2 regions of the Aminobacter sp. GW821-FHT11F06 genome follow, and region 2 is predicted to be linked to the other one. Evidence: riboswitches for the same ligand, from Rfam matches in the RefSeq annotation. Region 2 holds a riboswitch; the other holds the start of a gene.

Region 1 (11,274 bases), on a different contig from region 2:
CGGCGACGACGGCGATGACTGTGTTGTTCCAGCTCATTTCGACCTTACCTTCTCAATGACCTGATCCCTGGACATGCCGGCGATGCCCATCGCCTCGGCGGTGCGGCCGCCCTTGCGATAGTCGGTGCCGACTGCGATCTGCGCCAGGCTGTAGAGCGAATGCGCGACCGGCGTTTCGACGCCCGCGATCCTCGCGAATTCAAGGAAAGGCAGCAGGCCGTGGCCGAAGTCTTCCTTGTAGTAACGGTATTCGAGCGAGTCCGGGCCCTTGATACGCTTGTTGGCTTCGCCGCCGGCAATTGCCGCGCGGAAATCGCTGGTGTCGGTGACATCGGCCTCGACCGTGCCGAGAAGCTTCATCTCCTCGATGAGATTGGGCAGATCGTGGCCAAATGCCTTGGCGACGGCCAGCCGCTCATCGTCCAGCTGCTTCATGACGCGGGCGACGCCAGGCGTCATGGCGTCGACATAGAAGGTGAAATTTCCGCCGGTGGCTTCGACCCATGCCGCAGCCAAGACAGCCGCCGGCGGATGCAGGACCATGTTGACGTTGGAGAGATCGGAGGCGATCACGTCGGCAACCGGGTTAAGACCCGGATAGAGCTTGCCGGCGATTTCCAGAACTTCCGAACCGCCCTTCAGCGCCGCGGCCTTGAGCTGCTTGGCGCGACCCGAGACGGTGACGCCATCGGGGCGATACTTGCGCGCGACATAGGTCAGCGTCGAGAACTCGACGACCGGAGGGGCAGCACGGCCGGTGCGCGAAAAGGTCTCGGCAAATTCGAGCGCCCCGCCGGTGTGGCCGGGGTTGAGCACGACAGGCTTGCTGGACGACCAGCCGGCAGCGGCCAGAGCGCTGGCAATCGCCGAATGAGAGAAGGTCGGCAAAACGACCACCGCCACGTCGACGCCTGAGATCGCCGCCTTGAGATCGATGGTGATCAGCGCCGGCTTGGCTACGCCCTCGCCGAGCTTGCCTTCATATGCCACGCCGCCAAGTTTGATGTGCGGCTCCAAAGTCTCCGCCGAACGCGCCCAGAAATGGACGTCATGGCCGGCCTGGACCAATTCTGCCACCGACGCTGCACCGCCCGCGCCCGCGCCCAATACTGCAACTTTCATTCTCTCCTCCGAGGATCGAAGCGCGGCGATTCGAACCACGCGCCCTCAAGCACCATGGTGTCGCGGACCGGTTTCCTCCCGAGCCCACGCGCCGACTTGATTGGCATCAATCAATTTGATCACACTTTATGATCACAGATGGAATTGTCAAGCGGAAGAATGCCCTTCCGCCTGTCATCCCGCTACGGCTGTGAACCCGGCGGCTTCGATGATGGCAGCGAGTTCATGCCGCGATCGCGGCATCGGTGCCGAACTCGCCAGAGATGGTCTCAGCGACCATCTGGGCGGTGGCGGCGGACAGCGTCCAGCCAAGATGGCCATGGCCGGTATTGTAGAACACGCCGGGCTGACGGCCCTTGCCGACCCTCGGCATCATGTTGGGCATCATCGGCCTGAGGCCGGCCCATGGCACGACGCGATTTGTGTCGACGCCGGGGAACAGCATGCGGGTCCAATCGACCAGCGGCTTGACGCGGTCGTCGCGGATGTCGCGGTTCATGCCGTTGAACTCGGCTGTGCCGGCGACGCGGAAACGCCCCTCGCCCAAACGACTGGTCACGATCTTGGCGCGGTCGTCGAGCAGGCTGACCCAAGGTGCCGCCTGCCGGCTGTGCTCATCATCGAGATGCACGGTGATCGAATAGCCCTTCACTGGATAAACATTGACGCGGTCGCCGAGCATGGCAGCGAAGTGTCGGCTGGCGGAACCGGCGCAGACGACAATGCCGTCGGCCTCGACGATCTGGTCGCCCCCCTCACCGGCTGCCCCGCCGCTGGAATAGCCGATGCAGAACACGCCGTCTCGGGCGATGCGATTGACGGTCGCGTCGAAGACGAAACGGGCGCCACGCCGCTCGCAGGCCTTGGCGAGGCCGAAGGTGAATTTGTGGATGTCGCCGGTCGAATCCGACGGCGTGTAGAAGCCGCCGTGGAAATCGCCATGCAGGGTCGGCTCGATCGACTTCACCTCGGCAGCGGTCACCGGCCGGCGGTCGAGACCGCCCTCGACCAGCATAGAGTTGACCTTCAGCGCATGCTGGAAGCTCGGCCTGTCCCAGTAGAAATGCAGGATGCCGCGCTGGACATGGTCGAAGTCGATGTTCTCGCGCTCGGCGATGGCGAACAGGTGCTTGCGCGCGGCGATCGCGAGCCGCGTCGTCTCCACCGTATTGTCACGATAATTCGCGATGTTGGAAACGAACTCGGCAAGCCAGGCATATTTGTGCCAGGTCGGTCTAGGGTTCATCAGCAGCGGCGCATCGCTGCGCAGCATCCACTTCATGCCCTTGAGCAAAGTCGACCAGTGGTTCCACACTTCGGCGTTGCTGGCCGAAAGCTGGCCGCCATTGGCGAACGACGTCTCCATGCCGGCATAACGCTGGCGGTCGATGACGGTGACGGAATAGCCACGCTCCAACAGCGCATAGGCGGTGGTAACGCCGGTGATACCGGCGCCGATAACGGCAATATGGGGCATTTCACTCTCCGCGATCAAAGTTGGGATCGGGCCGGAGCCCGCGGTTTTTCCCCAATCTGTCGCTGTACCTGAGAGCTTAACCGCGACAGCCTTGCCGGCGCGGCTTTCCCCTTCGGTGGGCACTCCAGGTGCCTCTCTCCAGATCGTTCAGATGCATGGTCACTTTTGCCTGAGAGTTTCCTGGGGGGTTGCTCCGTCGGCGCCGGCCAAAGCCCCAAAAGGTTCGGCCAATCTCTCCCATGCAGCCTGCGAACATTTTGCTTCTACAGACCGGCAAGCGCTTCCGCAACGTCAGATGCGGAAGCGCTGTGCGTCAGTTTCCTTCGTCGTAGAGCGTCGTGGTCGTCTCCACGCCATGCTCGTGCAGGCCGGCGCGCACGACGGCAGCGGCCGCCAGTTCGCGGGCCTTGCGGCGGATACCCGGCTCGTCGACGCCCTGCACCTTGCCGTCGGCATAAAGCACCTTGCCGTCGACCCAGGTCTGGGTGATCGAGGCGGTCGAGGCCGAGAACACCAGCGCCTGCAGCGGATCGTAGAACGGCGTCCACTCGACATGGTCGAGGTCGAACAGGATGAAGTCGGCCTTCTTGCCGATCTCCAGCGAGCCGATCTCGTCGTCCCACATCAAGGCGCGTGCGCCTTCGATGGTCGCGGCGCGCAGCGCCTGCCTTGCGGTGAAGATGTCGGGCTGCATGCGGGCATCCTTGAACATGCCGGCAACCACCAGCATCTGCCGCATCAGGTTCATGTTGCCGGCCGCCGACACACCGTCGGTGCCAAGCCCGACCTTCACGCCGGCCTTGACCATCTCAGGATACTTGCCGATGGCGGTCGCGCCCTTGCCGAGCTTGAACGAGGAGCATGGGCAGAAGGCGACGCTTGCGCCACGTTCGGCGAGCAGCTTGACCTCCTCGTCCGACACGGCAGCACCATGGGCGATGACAAGGTTCTTGCCGATGCCGCCGGCGCGGTCGATGCGGGTGATCGGCCAGCAGCCATATTTGCTCTCGCAGACCTTGGCTTCCTCGATCGAGGTGGCGAGGTGGTAGGTGGTGCCGACGCCGAGCTTTTCAGCGAGCTTCACCGCACCGACATGCAGTTCGAGGCTGCAGGGCTCCTTGCCCTCGATGTTGACCCAGCAGCGGGCGCGACCGTCGAGCGTGTTGTTGTAGCGAAGCACGTTTTCCTCGAGCACCTTCAGCGCCGACTGTGCGTCAGGAAAGAAATGATGCTCGGCCATCTCCTCGGTCCAGCCGCGCGGCAGCTCGGCCGGGCGGTTGTCGGCGGCGTGGCGGCCGGTGATGCCGCGGATGCCGGTCTTGTCCATGGCGCGGATGACGATGCCGGGATCGTATTGCGAGCCCATGTCGAGGAAGCAGGTGGTGCCGCAACGCAGCATCTCGGTGATGCCGAGCAGCGCACCCCAATATTCGTCTTCCTCTGTGATGTGCGCGTAGAAGGGCTTGGCCCAGTGGAACACCCAGGCGCGGGTGTTGAGATTGTCGGGGAAGACCGCGCGCGACAGCGTCTCCGACAGATGCACGTGGCTGTCGACGAAACCCGGGCAGATGCCCAGCATCGTGCCGTCGATCACCTTGTCGAAGCTCTTGCCCTTGTGGCGCGCCGCCACCTCATCCGCTTGCCCGATATCGGCGATGCGGTCACCTTCCACCACCACGCTGGCGTTGCGCAGCACCGTGTCGTTCTTGTCGACCGTGAAGGCGAAATTCAAATTCTCGATCAGCGTGCGCATGTGTCTCCACCCCATACTTCACTCACGGACCTTCAATCTCGTCCCGCCGGTCCGTGACGGCGGGCGATATCTCGCTATGCAGCCGGGCCACAAAGCACCCCGGCTGCCAATTCACAAGGCAAGTTCGCTCAGGCGACGGCCTTGACCTTGCCACCATGCTTGGCGGTGCCGCAGAGGATCAGCTTGTCGGTGTCGGCATAGTCGGACAAAAGCTCCGAACCGTTCGACGTGACCAGCAGCATGTCCTTGTTCTGCATGCCGTAGCCATAGCCGGTGTCGTAGCAGAGCGGCTCGAAGCCGAGCACCATGTTCTCCTCAAGCGGTGCGTCGCTGCCCGGCTTGCCGAGCACTGGCGTCAGGCCGAGATAGGGGTCCTCATGCAGGTGCAGGCCGATGCCATGGCCGACGAACGAGATCGGCGGCAGGTTGAGCTTGGCGAGCTTGGCGATGAAGGCGTCGTAGATCTCGCGGCAGCTGGCGCCCGGCTTCACCTTCTCCATGATCTCGTATTTGCATTCGACCAGATGCGCCCAGATCTTGTCGGCCATGGGTGGCGCCTCGCCGACGATTGCCGTGCGGCACACACCTGCCTGGTAGCCATTGATCACCGAGAATATCTCGACGCGGCAGACATCGCCGCGCTTCAGCACGCGCTCGGACGGCCCGACATTGGGCAGCACGCTGCGCTCGCCGGTGGCGACAATGAGAAGCTTGAAGTGGTCGGCGCCGAGCGAATAGACGTTGCGCGTCAGGTGACCGGCAATATCCATCTCGGAATCACCGGCATCGACAACCGCCAGCGTGTCGGTGATCGCCTGGTCGGCGATGCGCGACAGCTTGCGCAGAAGGGCAATCTCTTCCGCCGTCTTGATCTGGCGCAACCGTGCCAGGATCGGCTCGGCATGCTCGAAGCGTGCGCCCGGCATCGCTGCGATCAGGCGGGCGAAATCGCCGGCCGGCAGATAGTCCATTTCGAGGCCGATGCGGGCGCTGGCCAGGCCGAGCCCGGAAAGCTGATCGGCAAGCACCAGCATCGGGTCGTCGGAGAACTCCGCCCAAATGCGCGTCGGCACGTTGGGCTGGTTGCGCTTGATGGTCGATGCCTCCATGTCGACACCGAAGATTGCAGTGCGGCCATCCGCGGTGACGATCGTCATCGCATGGCGATGACGGATCAGCGGCTGCGACGGAACCACGAAGCCTGTGGTGTAGGCGAAGTTTTCAGGCGACGAGCAGATCATGGCATCGAGCCCATGCTCAGCCAATGCCTTGACCTGCTTTGCGACGATTTCTGCCCGCATTTTCAAAATTCTCCCCTGGAAGCCTGGTGTCACGCTCAATCGCGGACGCGGTATTTTTCGATCTTCTTCATGTCGACATCGATGCCCATGCCAGGCCCGGTCGGAACCGCGATCGCACCATCGGAGAAGCGCATCGGCTCGACCAGCAGGTCGTCGGTGTAGTAGATGCCGCCGACCTGGCCGTGCTGGGCCTCCGCCGGCGTCGAGATCGGGATGACGCAGGACAGCGTCACCGCCGGCGAAGCAGCAGCGACCTGGACATTGGCGAGATTGCCGATGCCGGTCTCAATCGAGCCGTTGACGTTGCAGATGATGCCGGCGGCACGGCACACGGCACCGACCTCCATCGCCTTGTAGAGACCACCCGCCTTGGTGGTGTAGATCGACACGATCTGCACCTTGCCGGCGGCGATGATCTGGATCGCGTCATGGGCATTCCACGCCGATTCGTCGGCCATGACAGGCGCATCGATGCGGCGTGCCACCTCGGTGATGCGCTCGATGCCCATCACCGGCTGCTCGACATATTTGAGCCGGTACTTTTCCATCTGGCGAATGGTCTGCACCGCCTCGCCCGGCGTCTTGTAGCCTTCGTTGGCGTCGACGCAGATTTCCATCGCCTCGCCGGCAGCCTCGCGGACAGCCGCCACCATCTTGACGTCGCGCACAGGGTCGACGCCGATCTTGACCTTGATCGTCTTGATGCCTTCTTCGGCGAGCTTCGCCGCCTCGACCTTTGCCTCGTCGATCGAGATCAGGCCGATCGAATGGGTGATTGCGACCTTGTCGCGCGCCTTGCCGCCGAGCAGCGTATGGACAGGCACGTTGAGCCAGCGTCCGGCAAGATCGTAGGCAGCGAATTCGACCGCCGCCTTGGAATAAGGATAGCCGCGGATGATGGCATCCATGCGGGCGTGCAATTCGGCGAAGTTGCCGAGTTCGACGCCAATGACGGCAGGCGCCAGATAGGTCTCGATGACGGCACGGGTGATCAGCGCGGACTCACCGAAATAGCGGCCGAACTCACCACCCCAATCCTTGAGAGCCGGCGCCTCGCCCCAGCCGACGCGGCCGTCGCTGTCGGTCATCTTGACCATGACATAGCGGCCGATGACCTCGGTCAGGCCGGCCCATTTGTGCTCGCGCCTCGTCGGCAGTTGGACAATCAGCGTTTCGATGGACTTGATGGTGGGCAACGTTTTGTACCTTCTTCATTGTCACCGGCGATGCGTCGCGCTACATTTGCGATCATCTAGTGTGATCACACTTTATGATCATATTTTTGGAGCGTCAAGCACCTCGCAGCACCGAATTTTCAGGATGCGCGCGGCAGCCTCAGAAGCCGCTTAGGGAGAGGAGAAAACGATGATCGTTGAAGCAACAAACTATTTCGCCAGCGAAGGCCAGGCTGCGGCCGTGCTGGAGCAACGCCGCAAGGCAACCGAAATCAGGCGGGAATTGGGGCTCGATCCAGGCCGCATCCTGATCCGGCTCGAAGGTGATGGCCCTGATGTCAGGTGGGAATGCAGCTTCGCGTCACGCGATGCCTACGCGGCCGACATGGCGGCCAGAGGCGCATCCCAAACATTCGCTGACGCGCGCAAGGCGATGCACGCATTGCTCGAACGCTTCGAGCGCCATGTCTATGAAGCAGAGGAATGAGGCCGTAGCCTAGCACGCCCTTATTGGCGCGGACGGCCAGCGGCGAGAGTAGATGCTGTTGTGCATCCGGCGCGGGAATGAAGCTCTACCCTGGACGGCGCCCTGCTCGTGCTCGTCGTTGACGACGTCGCCCGTGCCGCCAGTTCCATGCCGCTTGGCATCGTCACCAGTGACATTGGAGCGTGCTTGTTCCTCACGCTGCGGCTTCGGGCCAGGACGGTGTCGAGCTCGAAAATCTGGCATTTTCCTATGCTGGCGCGGGCTCTTCCCATCGAACCCGCCGAGGCGCGACGAGAGGGGTGCCGCTCAGCCCGCCCCGTTGATCTTGGGTTCAAATCGAGGGAATGGCGTTCGTCCGCGGAGCGAAACTCCGCCCACAGCCAGCCTCCAATCGGCGGCGTTCGGATAGGCCTGAATCATTCCCACTCGATTATTTTTATCACCCTAAGTACCTGTTTTAATTGCGCAAAATTCTCTTTCGCGATTTTAGACCGCGAACGAGACCGTCAAAAAGTTAGCCTTTTGAATTTGCAGGGTTTTTTAGAACGACTATAGCTGAAAAATTCTGTGAACTATCGACATCTATCGGCCATTTCGCGGGTGTCGTGAACGGCGAAGGTCGAATCTAACCCCCTATAAAGTACCGTCAAAACTGACAAAATCAATACGCCCACCTCGGTCGTAGATTAATAGACTTCGGGAATCGGGTCGTGCGCACATGCGGAAGATAGAGGTTGAAAGGGTGAAGACGGTTTCTCGCGAGGCGATTTATGAGCAGATTTGGTCCAAACCCATGACCAAAGTTGCAGTAGATTACTGTGTCACGGGGACGGCCTTGAAGAAGACCTGCGATCGCTACCACATTCCAACACCGGAACGTGGATACTGGGCAAAATCAGAATACGGTACTCTCGAGCGTGGGCTCGGGCGACCGACTTCGTGGGTGCTGCCGTCGGCCCGGGGGATCTGAAAGCCGATCGATCAGATAACGGCCGACGACATTCGCCAGTTGATTGCCGACGGCGGGCACCATGGGAATAGCCGACGTTCAACTCGATTAGGCTAGGGCGTGATTCGGCGCCGAGTATAGACCCGCCCAGCGACAGCGACTGCGATGGGTTGCCGCGCCGATCGGCGTCGAGACCCCATGCGGATCCATGCCGCCTTCCATATCCTCACCAACCGCGACGGTGTTTGCCTAAGATCCCTGCTGCACCCTCAACGCGATGGGTCAATCCAGACAGTCAGGTCAGAAGTTGACCCGAAGCTTTCCCTTCCCAGTCGCGGTCTTGAGGCCGGACTCTTCCAGGCCCAGGCCCAGGTCGAGCCCGCGCCAACGCGCGAGTCGCCATCACCAAAAAGCGTAAAGCCGCTGGTCAGCATGCCGAAGATCCCACCCGTGGCGGTTGCGCTGCTCACGGAGGCCAGCTCAAGGCTGGTGCTTCCAGTAACTACCTCGCACATGCAATGCTCATTCTGGAAATGCCGTCGGAGCCGACCAAGCGGCATATGCATCCGCTAGAGATTGTGAATCGCGGGGCACAGGCCGGCGATCCTCTTCTTGCAGTTGAGGCACTTGCTGCGTTCCATCTGTGGGTTTGAGATGCCGGCAGAGCTGATCCGATCCGCAACATCCCAGCATAGGGCGCGCGAATGCACATTGCTTTCCACCGCCGGGGGCTGATGAACAGGTGCATTTTCGCGCCGCAGGATCGTCGTCATGTCACGCCACCTCGTTGCTGTCACGGTGAGCATGGTCGTCCGTCGGAACCTCGCCGTCCAATTCAAGCGGCAGAAGATTGATTGGCCCATCGTATCAATGTGGTGGATTGAGAGCTTTGACTTGAGTCTATTGTCCGGGGCAACCTTGAGCGGAATCTGGTCTCCCACTTGCCTGGAAAGAGGGCTGCATGGAATTGCGCCACATCAATTACTTCGTAGCCGTCGCGGAAGAACTCCACTTCGGCCGCGCCGCCCATAAGCTGAATATCGCCCAACCTGCTTTGAGCTTGCAGATCCAGGCACTGGAAAGGGAACTCGGTGTCAAACTCCTGGTTCGCAGCACACGGCGAGTGCAACTGACAACAGCGGGGGCGGTGTTTTATCGCCGGTCAATTGATATCCTGAAATCTGTCGAAACCACCGCGGCAGTAACGCAAGCTGCGGCCGGAAAAGACATCAACAAGATCACGATCGGCACGATCTATCCCGCGACATTCGGCATCCTACCTGGCTTCCTTGCCCGCATCAGCCGGCGTTACCCGGACATTCAAATCCACATCAAAAGCGGGACGACCGACGGCATCATTCGCGACATCGAAAGAGGCCATGCCAATGTCGGCTTCATCCGGCCTTTCGAGAATATCGGTTCACTGCGGTACCAGAGCATCGCGCTCGAACAGTACCTGCTGGCGATCTCCAACAAGAACCCTCTCGCTGCTGCAGAAAGCATCAGTCTGCACGATCTGCGCGAACAGAAGATCATTTCCTTCTCGCGATCGAACCTTTCCTACACGGAAAGGTACTTCAACGAAAAATTCCGGGAATTCGGGCTGACTGAGAACATTGCCTATACGTGCGACGATACAATGTCGCTGTGTTCCCTGGTGTCGGCAGGGATAGGCATAGGCTTTGTCCCTGAATGGACGCAAGATTTGCCAAACCGGAATTTCTTCCTGCGCAAGGTGAATGGCGTGGATTTCAACATCGGGCTGGGCATCGCCTGGAACAAGGAAGATCCGACGGCGAACCGGGACGACATCATCGATATCGCCACATCATTGGCGGCTGCTTCAAAGGTTAAGTGATGATGGCCTGCATTGATATCCAGAACTTATCAATGCAGGCCAAATTATATTAGACGCGCCGCCCGGGACGCGCGACATAGGACGTGGGAACCAAACAAAAACCGGGCAGGATCATGACCTTCAAGACTCTCAGCGTCTCTGCGGCAGCACTTTTGGCCGCCGTAGCAACGGGCCATTCGGAGCAGTTGATCATCAACAGCTATGGCGGACCATACGAGGCGATCATCCTGGAGAGGATCATCAAACCGTTCGAGGACAGGACTGGCATCAGCGTGATCTATGACCCGGTGGGCTCTGCCTCGCAGGACTACGCGAAGGTCAAGGCTACCAACGGACGGCCCGGTTTCGACGTCGTCGTCATGACCGCTTCGCAGTCGCTCGATGGTTGCCGCGATGGCCTGCTTGAGAAATTTTCGGCACAGGCAGTGCCGAACCTGGAGAAGCTCAGTCCCGCGATTAACAAGATGGCTGGCGAATGCGGTGCGGTACACGAGGTTCAGTACTTGTCGCTGCTGTGGCGTACCGACAAGCTGAAGACCGCTCCGACATCCTGGTCCGCGCTGTTCGACAAAGAACTCACGGGCAAAGTTATCCTACCGACATTTCAAAACATCATGGCGGCGAACCTCATGCAAGTGCTCTCGGTGAAGGGCGGCGGCGACCTGCTGGAGAATGTCGACGAGGGTTTCAAGGCCATGGCGTTGCTTGCCAAACAATCAATCGGCTTCGAGCAATCCTCCTCGGTGATGGAGACCTACATGAAGGACGGCCAGGTATGGGCGATGCCTTTCTGGAACGGACGGGCGCAACTCCTCATGGATAGCGGTTTGCCGGTCGATTACCTCAAGCCTTCGGAGGGCACGATCCCGCTGATTGCAACATTGAACGTCCCCGTCGGCGCGGAAAACAAGGCTTCTGCCATGAAGTTCGTCGACTTCTTCCTCGAAAAGTCCAGCCAGGAAGCATGGGCTACCGGCTACAAAGTCGGCAGCGCACGCACCGACATTGAGGTGCCGGAGGCGTTCCGCGCGAAGCAGATCACGACGGAAGATGACCTCAAGCAGCTGCTGCTGCCCGATCTTTCCGTGATGGCGACAAAACTGCCAGAGTGGGGCGCACGCTGGGAACGAGAAGTCGTTCACGCTGCGAACT
Region 2 (11,274 bases):
GCGATTTTCATCTTCCACAGCCAGCCGTCGCCGGTGGCGGCAGAGTTGACGAGCGCCGGGTCGGAAGAGAGTGTTGCGTTGGCGTCGATGATCTCGCCGTCGAGCGGCGCATAGACGTCGGAAGCCGCCTTGACGGATTCAACGACAACCGCGACGTCGCCCTTGGCAATCTTGCGGCCGGTTTCGGGCAGGTCGACGAAAACGAGGTCGCCAAGCTGTTCCTGGGCGTAGTCGGTAATGCCGACAGTTGCGATGTCGCCTTCGACGCGCAGCCACTCATGATCTTCAGTGTAATAGGTCTTGGTCATTGAAATCATCCTTTGCGATAGCGATGCTGCGTGAAGGGAAGGGAATGGACGTCGACGGGCACCTTGGCGCCGCGCACGTCGGCGAAGACGCGGGTTCCGGCCTTGGCGAGCGGTGTCGAGACGTAGCCCATGGCGACGGGGAAGCCAGCCGAAGGGCCAAAGCCGCCGGAGGTGACGCGGCCGACAGGGTTGCCATCGGCGTCGAAGAGTTCGGCACCCGAGCGCACCGGCTGGCGGCCCTCGGGCTTGAGGCCAACGCGCTTTTGTCCTGCCCCGTCGGCGAGAATCTTGGCGAGCGCGGCTTGGCCGATGAACTTACCCTCAGCGCGCAGGTCTTTGGGGATCGCCCACATCAGGCCGGCACTTGCCGGGTCGGTGTCAGGCGTGATGTCGTTGCCGTGCAGGCAAAGACCCGCTTCAAGGCGCAGGCTGTCGCGGGCAGCGAGGCCGATCCACATGGCGCGCTCGTCGCCGAGCAGCTTGCCCAGCAGTTCGCGGGCGTCGGCTTCCGGCAGGCCGATCTCGAAACCGTCTTCGCCGGTATAGCCAGAGCGGCTCATGAACCAGTTGGCGCGTGGCTCGAAGCCCTGCATGAAGAACAGGTCGTCGGTGGCGATGCCGGCTTGTCCGAGCACGCTTGCTGCTTCCGGGCCCTGGATAGCGATGAAGACGCGGTCAAGCGGTTCGATCTTGGCGTCAAAACCCTTGGCGAGTGCGCGCAGATGCGCCTCGTCGGTTGCGGCGTTGCCGGCATTGGCAACGACCATGAAACGGTGTTCGCCGAGCCTGGTGATGATCAGGTCGTCAATGATGCCGGCCGTCTCGGTGAGGAAGAAGGTGTATTTCGACTGCTTGAGCTCAAGCGCCTTGGCGTCGAGCGGGCAGGCGCGGTTGAGCAAATCGGCGGCACCGGGGCCACTGACCACGAACAGCTTCATGTGGGAGATGTCGAACAGGCCGACATGCTCGCGGGTGTGAAGGTGCTCCTTCATCACGCCGGCAGGGTAGGTCAGCGGCATGTTCCAGCCGGCAAAGGCGCCAAAGCGCGCACCAGCGGCGGAATGCAGGTCTGCAAGGGGTAGTTGGTAGGTATGGTCGCCCGTCATGTCTTCTCCAGAGTCGCACGTGTCCAGCCGCTGCGGCGGCCATTCCGTGCCCCTCTGTCTGAAGCCTGAGAGACTCGCGCTCCGGAACTCTGTCGGCAGCGCTTACACCTTCGGCGCGGGATCAAAGTCCCGACTTTCCAGAGTGTCTTTCCCGTCTACGGTTCTTTTGCCTGAGAGATTTCGGGCGATTTCCCCTTCGGCGACAGCTTCCGCTGTTCTCTCCCGCAAACAGGTAGAGCCGGTTAAGGCCCTCGACGAGTCGTCAATATCCCAAGCACGACACTTTGTCACCTAGAGGCGCAGTGCTTATTCACCGGGAGGATAGTCCCATCCAATACTTCCGGGTAGTGGACGCACAGAACGGTCGGTCGGGTAGTCGGGTGAACACCGTCAGATGCCGCCATACCAGTCATAGCCGCGGTCTTCCCAATAGCCGCCCTTGCCGAGGCCCATGGCACTGAGACTGTCGACCAGTTCGATCTTGTTAACATATTTCGGCATCTTGTAGCCGAGCTGGCGCTCGACCCGCACGCGCAGCGGCGCCCCGTTCTCCACCGGCAGCGGCATTCCGTTCATGCCATAAGCGAGAATCGTTTGCGGATGGCGCGCGTCGATCAGGTCGATCGAGCCGTAATATTTGATGTCGCCCGACAGGCTTTGCTCGATCGTGTCGAGGCAGTGGAAGACCACATAACGTGCCTGTGGCTTGACCACCGCTTGGTCGAGCACCAGAGCCATCGGCACGCCGGTCCATTTTGCGATGCAGCTCCAGCCTTCGACGCAGTCATGGCGGGTGATCTGGGTGCGCGAGGGCATATCCATCAGTTGTTGCCGCGACAGCGACAGCGGCTTTTCGACAAGGCCTACGACCTCCAGCCGCCAATCGGCGAAGTCGTTGGACTGGAGCCCCAGATAGACGCTGTCATTGGGCGCTGTGATGCCGTTCGGCCGCTGCGGCTGGCGGATGTCGGCCTCGGTGAATTCCTGGGCGAGCGAGTCACGACCGGCGATCAGTCGCTGGGCGCGGTAGGTCAGGTCGTTGGCTCCGGTGAGGAAGTTGCGCACTTTGCTGTCGCGGTCCTGCAGGAAGTCGAAGGCATCGCAGCCCGACAGCGCAACGGTCGATGCCCCAAGCGTGGCGGCGGTGAGGAAACGCCTGCGGTTGAGCTGGAACTTTGGCATGTCAGGCGCTCCCTTCGGGACGGTCGTTTTCAGGCGGGTCGGTGCGATACCAGCCGGTGATGATCGAGCGCAGTTCGTTGATCGGCCCTGCCGCGAGGATCATCAGCATGTGGATGACGAAGAAGCCGACGATCAGCGTCATGGTGACGAAATGGATGGTGCGTGCCGTCTGCCGCCCGCCGAGCAGGTCCGCGAGAAAGGGGATCGCGGCGTTCATGCTGGGCGACATGGCGAGCCCGGTCAGGATCATCAGAGGCAGCAGCACGAACAAGACGCCGCCATAAGTGAGCTTCTGCAGTGTGTTGTAGTCGCGGCTGTGATGGAATTTCAGCCTGGCGTGGTCGGAAATGTCCTTGGGCAGTTGGCGCAGGTCTTTGACACCGGGTGCGAGATCGCGGCGCAGATGGCCGTTGAGCAGGCTGGCAAAGAGCCAAACGAGCAGCGTGCCTGATAAGAGCCAGGCGAAGAAGAAATGCACCACGCGCCCGGTCGCAAGGTCCTGGCCGGAGGGAATTGTCGCCCATGCCGGGAAGGCGCGGCCACTCGGATTGTCGGCCGGACCGGAAAGCCCAAGCACGCCCGACGTGTTGAAACGATGTCCGAGAATTGTGGTGTAACCGACTGGTCCTGTTGCTGTATTTTCCGCACCGATGGTCAGCACGTCATTGTTGAAAGCAAAGCCTGATTGCTGGCCGATATAGAGCGCGGGGTGGGCGTTGAAGATCTGCAGGCCACTGAGCAGCAGGAAAAACAGCGACAGCGCCCAGACCCAGTGGGTGAGGCGCGTCCAGCGCGTTTGCCGGTAGACGAGTTCGCCATCGGCGATCGGCGCGGGCTGCTCATCCGCCTGCTGCGCCATACGTGCCTGGCTTTCCATCGCACCTGACCTCCTGTGGCCTCAGCCATCACGGGGCGCCATTTTACGCCCCTTCGGAAGTGATTACGCTTGGAGATTGGGATTTGTTTCGTTGCCGCGATGATATTCGCGTGAAACTGGCGGCTCAATTGCCAAGCGTGACCGCCAGATTGACGGCCGCCGCCACGATCACCGTGTTGAAAAAGAACGATACGACGGAGTGCAGGATCACCATCCGGCGCATGCGCGTTGTGGTGATGCCGGTGTCGGCGGTCTGCGCGGTCATGCCGATGACCACCGAGAAATAGAGGAAATCCCATCCCTGGGGCGGCTCGTCGCCGGGAAACTGCAACCCGCCGACCGGCTGCTTGACTGGCCGGCCCCTGGCGTCGCGCACTTCGTCGTCGTCGCGCCAGTAGACGTGAGCGTAATGCAGGGCGGCCATTGTGTGGATGGTGAACCAGCCAAGCGGCAGCGACAACAACGCTATCAGAAGTTCAAGCGGTGGGTGGCGGTGGCCGCCATTGATGATGAGGAACAGCGAGCCGACGGCGACGGCGACGACAATAAAGGTGACGGCAAAGATGACCCGCACCGGCAGGTCGCTGGCCCGGGCCCTGCGGCTGAGATAGGTGGCCGTCAGATGCGGCATGCGCCGCAGCATCATGCCGATATAGACAATGAAAAAGGCGTCCGCGCCGATCGAATATGCGATCGCGATCTTGAAATAAAGCGCGATGGCCAGCGCCACGATGCCGACGCATGCGGACAAGCCAAAAGGCAGGAGGCGGTTGGTGGTAATCTTGTTGGGCAAAGTGACCATGGCTGGCGCTGACGATTTCAGCCCGGTGTGGCGGATTTGAGCGCGCGCCGCAAGATACGATCGAGTTCTCCAAGAAAACGCGAACGGTCCTGCGGTGAAAAGGAGGCGTTGTAGCCCTTGCTCTCGCCGGTTTCGCGCAGATGCTGCTTGAGGTCGCGCATGGCCACCGCCATGCCGATGCTTTCGGGCGTGAACGGCCTGCCGGTTGGCCCCAGCACATGGGCGCCAAGCGCTACCGCTCTGGCAGCCAGCGGAATATCGGCGGTGACGACGATGTCGTTGGCGTGTGCATTCTCGACGATCCAGTCGTCGGCTGCATCCGCGCCCTTGGAGACGACGACGTTGCGGATCATCGGGTCGCGTGACGGCCTGAGCCCACCATTGGAGACGAAGGTGACGACAACATCCAGCCGTTCGGCGACCTTCACCACCTCGTCCTTCACCGGACAGGCGTCGGCATCGACATAGATGACAGGATGCGTATTGGTCATTCAGGCTCTGGTTCCGGCAAGCGCGGTGTTTGGCTATGGTCCGTCTCGTCCAACGGGAGCGAGGTCGAACATGGCATATGTCATCAACCGCGAGCAATGGTTGAGCCGCCCGGCACGCGGCAGCGACGCGGCTGGCCGGCTGGGTTTCAGGCTGGAGGGCTGACCGGCCGCAGCATGTCGATGTGGGGAATATCGTCTTCCAGATACTCTTTCGAGACGGTAGCAAAACCGAAGGAAGCATAGAATTTTTGGAGATGGCTCTGCGCCGACAATGCGATCGGGCTCCCCGGAAACAGCCGCTCGCAGGCGGCGATCGATTCGGCCATCAGCTTGTCGCCGAGCCGCCTGCCGCGATGCTCGGGTGACACGACGACCCTGCCGATATAGGCCGGGTCGTTGGGGTCGGACGGGGCGATGATGCGCGTGCTCGCCAGCAACTCCGTGCCGGCCAGCAACCTGAGATGCAGGGCATCGGGGTCCTGGCCGTCCAACTCGGGGAACGCGCATTTCTGTTCGACGACGAATACGTCGATGCGCATTTTCAGCATCGCATAGAGGTCGCGCGGAGTTAGTTCGTCCAGGCTCCTGACGTCGACCTCATATGCGATCCCGCTCATCAGTAAACCACGACGCTGCGGATGCTTTCGCCTGAATGCATCAGGTCAAAACCCTTGTTGATGTCTTCGAGCTTGAGCGTATGCGTGATCATCGGGTCGATCTGGATCTTGCCTTCCATGTACCACTCGACGATCTTCGGCACGTCGGTGCGGCCGCGCGCGCCACCAAAGGCGGTGCCTTTCCAGGTCCGGCCGGTGACCAGCTGGAATGGCCGCGTCGAGATCTCCTGGCCGGCACCGGCGACACCGATGACGATGCTCTCGCCCCAGCCGCGATGGCTCGCTTCCAGCGCCTGGCGCATGACCTTGACGTTGCCGGTGCAGTCGAAGGTGTAGTCGGCGCCGCCGATCTGGTCGGCCCCGCGCTTGGTCATGTTGACCAGATAGGGCACGATGTCGCCGTCGACTTCCTTCGGATTGACGAAATGCGTCATGCCGAACTTTTCGCCCCAGGCCTTGCGCTCATTGTTGATGTCGACGCCGATGATCATGTCGGCGCCGGCAAGGCGAAGACCCTGCAGCACGTTGAGGCCGATGCCGCCGAGGCCAAAAACGATGGCGGTCGCGCCGATCTCGACCTTGGCGGTGTTGATGACAGCACCAATGCCTGTCGTAACCCCGCAGCCGATGTAGCAGATCTTGTCGAAGGGCGCGTTTGGATTGACCTTGGCGAGCGCGATCTCGGGCAGCACGGTGAAGTTCGAAAACGTCGAGCAGCCCATGTAGTGGAAGATCTTGTCCTTGCCGATCGAAAACCGGCTCGAACCATCCGGCATCAACCCTTGCCCTTGCGTCGAGCGGATGGCGGTGCAGAGGTTGGTCTTGCGGCTGAGGCAAGACGGGCATGAGCGGCATTCGGGCGTGTAGAGCGGGATGACATGATCGCCCTTCTTGAGCGAGGTCACACCCTTGCCGACATCGACGACGACACCGGCACCCTCATGGCCAAGGATCGCGGGAAAAATGCCTTCGGGATCGGCACCCGACAGCGTGAACTCGTCGGTGTGGCAGATGCCGGTCGCCTTGATCTCGACCAGCACTTCGCCCTCGCGCGGCCCCTCCAGATCGACCTCCATGATCTCAAGCGGCTTTCCAGCTCCAATGGCGACTGCGGCGCGGGTTTTCATGACGGTGTTCCTTCAAGCAAGTCAGGGGGCAAAAGTTTGGCGGTAGGGTTTCAGGTTTTGTAAAAGCGATCAACCTGGAAGGCGACACCTGGCGGTCGTAAAGCGGCGCCTGCGATGGTACTCCACAAGGCGTTGCCGGCGCGACCCCTTGCGGGATGGACATGGTGGCGGGCGTGACGGAACATGGCGGCGGAAATCTCCCTTGCAAGGCAAACGATTCGATGTCGAGTGACAGGCTCCCGCGCGATCCGCTCAAGCGCGAAGCGTTAAAAAAAGCAGAAAAGCCAGAGGTTTCGTCGCGGATGTTCATTCATCTTCGCGTCCATTCGGCCTATTCGCTGCTCGAAGGCGCCTTGCCGCTCGATAAGGTCGTGGCCCATGCCGTAAAGGATGAGGCGCCGGCGATCGCCGTCACCGACACCAATAACCTGTTTGGTGCGCTCGAATTCGCCCAGAAGGCGACCAAGGCCGGCGCACAGCCGCTGATCGGTTGCCAGGTCGACATCGACTTCGCCGATGGCGGTGACGACACCCAGCGCAGCCATGGCTGGAAGCAGGCGCTCGTCCTGTTCCCCGTCGTGCTGATCGCCGCCACCGAGGCCGGCTACGCCAATCTCGTGCGTCTGGTCAGTCGGCTCTATCTCGAAACGCCACCAGGTGACCCGGTGCATGCGACGCTCGATTGGCTAGCCGCTTCAGCTGAAGGCATCATCTGCCTGACCGGCGGACCGCGCGGGCCGATCGGGGCTGCGATCAAGAGCGATCACGCGGCACTCGCCGAAAGCCGTCTGCTGAGCCTCAAGGCGTTGTTCGGCGACAGGCTCTATGTCGAAATTGAACGGCTGGCCGGTTATGACCGCGTTGTCGAGGCGGCAACCATCGAACTCGCCTATCGCCACTATCTGCCGCTGGTCGCCACCAACGAGGCGTTTTTTCCGGCGCGCGCCGACTATGAGGCGCATGACGCCCTTATTGCCATTGCCGAAGGTTCGGTGGTCGCCGAAGACAATCGCCGGCGGTTGACGCCCGACAACTTTCTCAAGACGCAAAAGGAGATGGCGGAGCTTTTTGCCGATCTGCCTGAGGCGATTGACAATACTGTCGAGATCGCCCGGCGCTGCTCGTACTATCCCAAGAACCGCGATCCGATCCTGCCGCGCTTCACCGGTGGCGACATCGCAGATGCGGCTGCCGCGGTTGCAGCCGAGGCCGAGGAGCTGACGCGGCAGGCCCACGAAGGCCTGGCCATGCGGTTAGCCTCGCGCGGGCTGGCCGACGGCTACACATCGGAGCAATACACCGAGCGGCTGGAATACGAGCTCGGCATCATCGAACGCATGAAGTTCCCGGGTTACTTCCTGATCGTTGCCGACTTCATCAAATGGGGCAAGATGCAAGGCATCCCCGTCGGCCCCGGTCGTGGCTCGGGCGCGGGTTCGCTGGTCGCCTATGCGCTGACCATCACCGACGTCGACCCGCTGCGTTTCTCGCTGCTGTTCGAGCGCTTCCTCAATCCCGACCGCGTCTCGATGCCCGACTTCGACATCGACTTCTGCCAGGACCGGCGCGAAGAGGTGATCCGCTACGTCCAGGGCAAGTATGGCCGCGAGCAGGTCGGGCAGATCATCACCTTTGGAACGCTGCAGGCGCGCGCGGTGCTGCGCGACGTCGGGCGCGTGCTGCAGATGCCCTACGGCCAGGTCGACAAGCTGTGCAAGATGGTGCCGCAGAACCCGGCCAATCCGGTGACGCTTGGCCAGGCCATCGAGGGCGAACCGCGTTTCGCCGAAGAGGCCGAGCGCGAGCCGATCGTTCAGACGCTGCTCGACATGGCACAAAAGCTCGAAGGGCTCTATCGCCATGCCTCGACGCATGCCGCCGGTATCGTCATCGGCGACCGGCCGTTGTCCGAACTGGTGCCGATGTACCGCGATCCACGCTCGGACATGCCGGTCACCCAGTTCAACATGAAATATGTCGAGCAGGCCGGGCTGGTGAAGTTCGACTTTCTTGGCCTGAAGACGCTGACAGTGCTGCAGAAAGCGCTGCAGTTCATCAGCCGGCGTGGTGTCGACATCGACCTAGCGCTGATCCCGCTCGACGATCCGCTGACCTATGCCATGCTGTCGCGCGGCGAGACTGTCGGCATCTTCCAGGTTGAAAGTGCGGGCATGCGCAAGGCGCTGATCGGCATGAAGCCCGACCGCGTCGAAGACATCATCGCGCTGGTCGCGCTCTATCGTCCAGGCCCGATGGAGAACATCCCGACCTACAACGCCCGCAAGCACGGCGACGAGGAGATCGCCTCGATCCATCCGATGATCGACCATCTGGTGAAGGAGACCCAAGGGGTCATCGTCTACCAGGAACAGGTCATGCAGATCGCGCAGGAACTGTCGGGCTATTCGCTAGGCGAAGCTGACCTTCTGCGTCGTGCCATGGGCAAGAAGATCCGCGCCGAGATGGACAAGCAGCGCGAGCGCTTCGTCACCGGTGCGATGGAAAAGGGCGTCTCCAAGCCGCAGTCCAATTCCATCTTCGATCTGCTCGCCAAGTTCGCCGACTACGGCTTCAACAAGTCGCACGCAGCAGCCTACGCCATCGTTTCCTACCAGACGGCGTATCTGAAGGCGCATTACCCGGTCGAGTTCCTCGCGGCCTCGATGACCTACGATATGTCCAACTCGGACAAGCTGAACGATTTCCGCCAGGACGCCATGCGTCTCGGCATCGATGTCGTTCCGCCATCGGTGATGACAAGCTTCCGCGACTTCGAGGTCGGCGAAAAGAAAATCTTCTACTCGCTCGCGGCCATCAAGGGCGTCGGCGAAGCGGCGGTGCAGCATATCGTTGCCAAGCGCGCCGAAAAACCCTTCGCCAGCCTTGCCGACTTCTGCGAGCGCGTCGACCCGAAGGTCGTCGGCAAGCGTGTCTTCGAAAGCCTGATCATGGCGGGCGCGCTCGACTGCTTTGGCCATGAGCGCGCGGCGATGATGGCGGGCGTCGAGCGTATGATGGGCCTGGCCTCGCGCGCCCACGAAAACGCCACGCTCGGCCAGTCCGACATCTTCGGCAGTGCAGCTTCTGGACAAGCGCCGTCGCTGCACCTGCCGGTGGCAGATGCCTGGCTGCCGGCCGATCGCCTGCACCGCGAGTTCCAGGTCGTCGGCTTCTACCTCTCGGCGCATCCGCTCGACGAGTACAAGTCAGCGCTCGAAAAGATGCGTGTCCAGAACTGGACCGATTTTGCCGCGGCTGTGAAACGTGGCGCGACCGCCGGCCGCCTCGCCGGAACGGTCACCACCAAGCAGGAGCGCAAGACCAAGACCGGCAACAAGATGGGCGTCATCCAGTTCTCCGACGTCTCGGGGCAATACGAGTCGGTGCTGTTTTCGGAAGCGCTGGCGCAGTATCGCGACCTGCTCGAGCCGGGCAGATCGGTGGTCATCACCGTCGCAGCTGAGGACCGCCCGGAGGGTGTCAACCTGCGTATCCAGACCGTGCAGTCGCTGGAGGACGAAGCAAGCCGGGTGCAAAAGACGCTGCGCATCTTCGTGCGCGACGCAGCGCCCCTCAACATGTTGTCCAACCAGTTGACCGTGCGCGGCGAGGGCGAGGTCAGCTTCATCGTGCTCAAAGGCGAGGCGCAGGGCGAGATCGAGATCGAACTGCCCAATCGCTATCGCATCACGCCGTCGATCGCCTCGGCGATGCGGGCTGTGCCGGGTGTCGTTGAGGTAGAGCTGGTCTAGCTTTTGTTTGGGTCTTCGCAGGCCAGCGCGCGCTGAAGCAATTGCGCGCGCTCGCGCTCGTTCTGGGTGAGCGAAGCGGCACGGTCGAATTCCGCGCGCGCTTCATCGCGCCGGCCGAGTTTCATCAACAGGTCGGCGCGCACGCTCGGCAGTAAATGATAACCGCGAAGAGCGGGATCGCGCGCCAACTGATCGGCCAGTTCCAGGCCGGTTGCCGGACCGAAGGCCATGCCAAGGGCGACAGCGCGATTGAGCTCGACAACCGGCGAGGGGATTTGCGTGGCCAGTGCCGCGTAAAGTGCCGAGATGCGCACCCAATCGGTTTCATCGGCACTTCGGGCGCGCGCATGGCAGGCCGCGATTGACGCCTGCAAGGTGTAGGGTCCGGGCCGCGCCGAGAGCATTTCGGCACGGGCAAGCGCCGCAAGCCCGCGCTTGATGAGCAGCCGGTCCCACCGCGCCCGGTTCTGGTCGAGCAACAAAACCGGCGTGCCGGCCCGATCGGTGCGGGCGGCAAAACGCGACGCCTGCAATTCCATCAATGCGACGAGGCCGTGGACCTCCGGCTCGGTTTGGACAAGGCCGGCCAGGATACGGCCCAGCCGCAGCGCTTCCTCGCAGAGCTGGGGCCTGATCAGATCCTCGCCCTTGGTGGCGGAATAACCTTCGTTGAAGATGAGGTAGAGAACTTCCAGCACCGACGACAGGCGTTCGGCCCTGTCTGCACCTTGCGGCAGCTCGAAGACGAGCTGGGCCTCGGCAAGGCTGCGCTTGGCGCGCACGATACGCTGTGCCATCGCCTGCTGGGAGACTAGAAAGGCGCGCGCGATCTCCTCCGTCGTCAGTCCGCCGATCAATCGTAGTGTCAGCGCAACTCGCGCTTCGGGCGGCAATATCGGATGACAGGCGATGAACATGAGGCCCAGCAACTCGTCGCCGACATCGTCGTCGCTTGTCTCGAACGCGCTATCGGTCTCGGCGTCGATTTCGAGCAGGCTCATCTTGCGCGCGG

Evidence for each region. Region 2 has a riboswitch for glycine ahead of gcvT (glycine cleavage system aminomethyltransferase GcvT). Riboswitches for the same ligand answer to the same signal wherever they lie in the genome.
Region 1: linked by a shared signal. The riboswitch ahead of AC1RTB_RS20455 (D-amino acid dehydrogenase) and the one ahead of gcvT (glycine cleavage system aminomethyltransferase GcvT) in region 2 are both predicted to bind glycine.

What each region holds. Positions count from the first base shown of each region.
Region 1 is NZ_JBXARL010000008.1:273,993-285,266, reverse strand. Features, by position in the region: gene AC1RTB_RS20465 (dipicolinate synthase subunit DpsA) at 1-37, opposite strand, end outside; gene AC1RTB_RS20460 (NAD/NADP octopine/nopaline dehydrogenase family protein) at 34-1,122, opposite strand; gene AC1RTB_RS20455 (D-amino acid dehydrogenase) at 1,346-2,599, opposite strand; glycine riboswitch at 2,646-2,751, opposite strand; gene AC1RTB_RS20450 (amidohydrolase family protein) at 2,913-4,352, opposite strand; gene AC1RTB_RS20445 (M24 family metallopeptidase) at 4,481-5,653, opposite strand; gene AC1RTB_RS20440 (mandelate racemase/muconate lactonizing enzyme family protein) at 5,689-6,849, opposite strand; gene AC1RTB_RS20435 (hypothetical protein) at 7,019-7,315, shown strand; gene AC1RTB_RS20430 (hypothetical protein) at 8,834-9,037, opposite strand; gene AC1RTB_RS20425 (LysR family transcriptional regulator) at 9,226-10,122, shown strand; gene AC1RTB_RS20420 (ABC transporter substrate-binding protein) at 10,236-11,274, shown strand, end outside.
Region 2 is NZ_JBXARL010000013.1:31,096-42,369, forward strand. Features, by position in the region: gene gcvH (glycine cleavage system protein GcvH) at 1-308, opposite strand, end outside; gene gcvT (glycine cleavage system aminomethyltransferase GcvT) at 314-1,414, opposite strand; glycine riboswitch at 1,563-1,649, opposite strand; gene AC1RTB_RS24335 (molybdopterin-binding protein) at 1,805-2,596, opposite strand; gene AC1RTB_RS24340 (cytochrome b/b6 domain-containing protein) at 2,598-3,473, opposite strand; gene AC1RTB_RS24345 (DUF1345 domain-containing protein) at 3,598-4,275, opposite strand; gene AC1RTB_RS24350 (YaiI/YqxD family protein) at 4,293-4,766, opposite strand; gene AC1RTB_RS24355 (GNAT family N-acetyltransferase) at 4,913-5,383, opposite strand; gene AC1RTB_RS24360 (S-(hydroxymethyl)glutathione dehydrogenase/class III alcohol dehydrogenase) at 5,383-6,510, opposite strand; gene dnaE (DNA polymerase III subunit alpha) at 6,813-10,262, shown strand; gene AC1RTB_RS24370 (RNA polymerase sigma factor) at 10,259-11,274, opposite strand, start outside.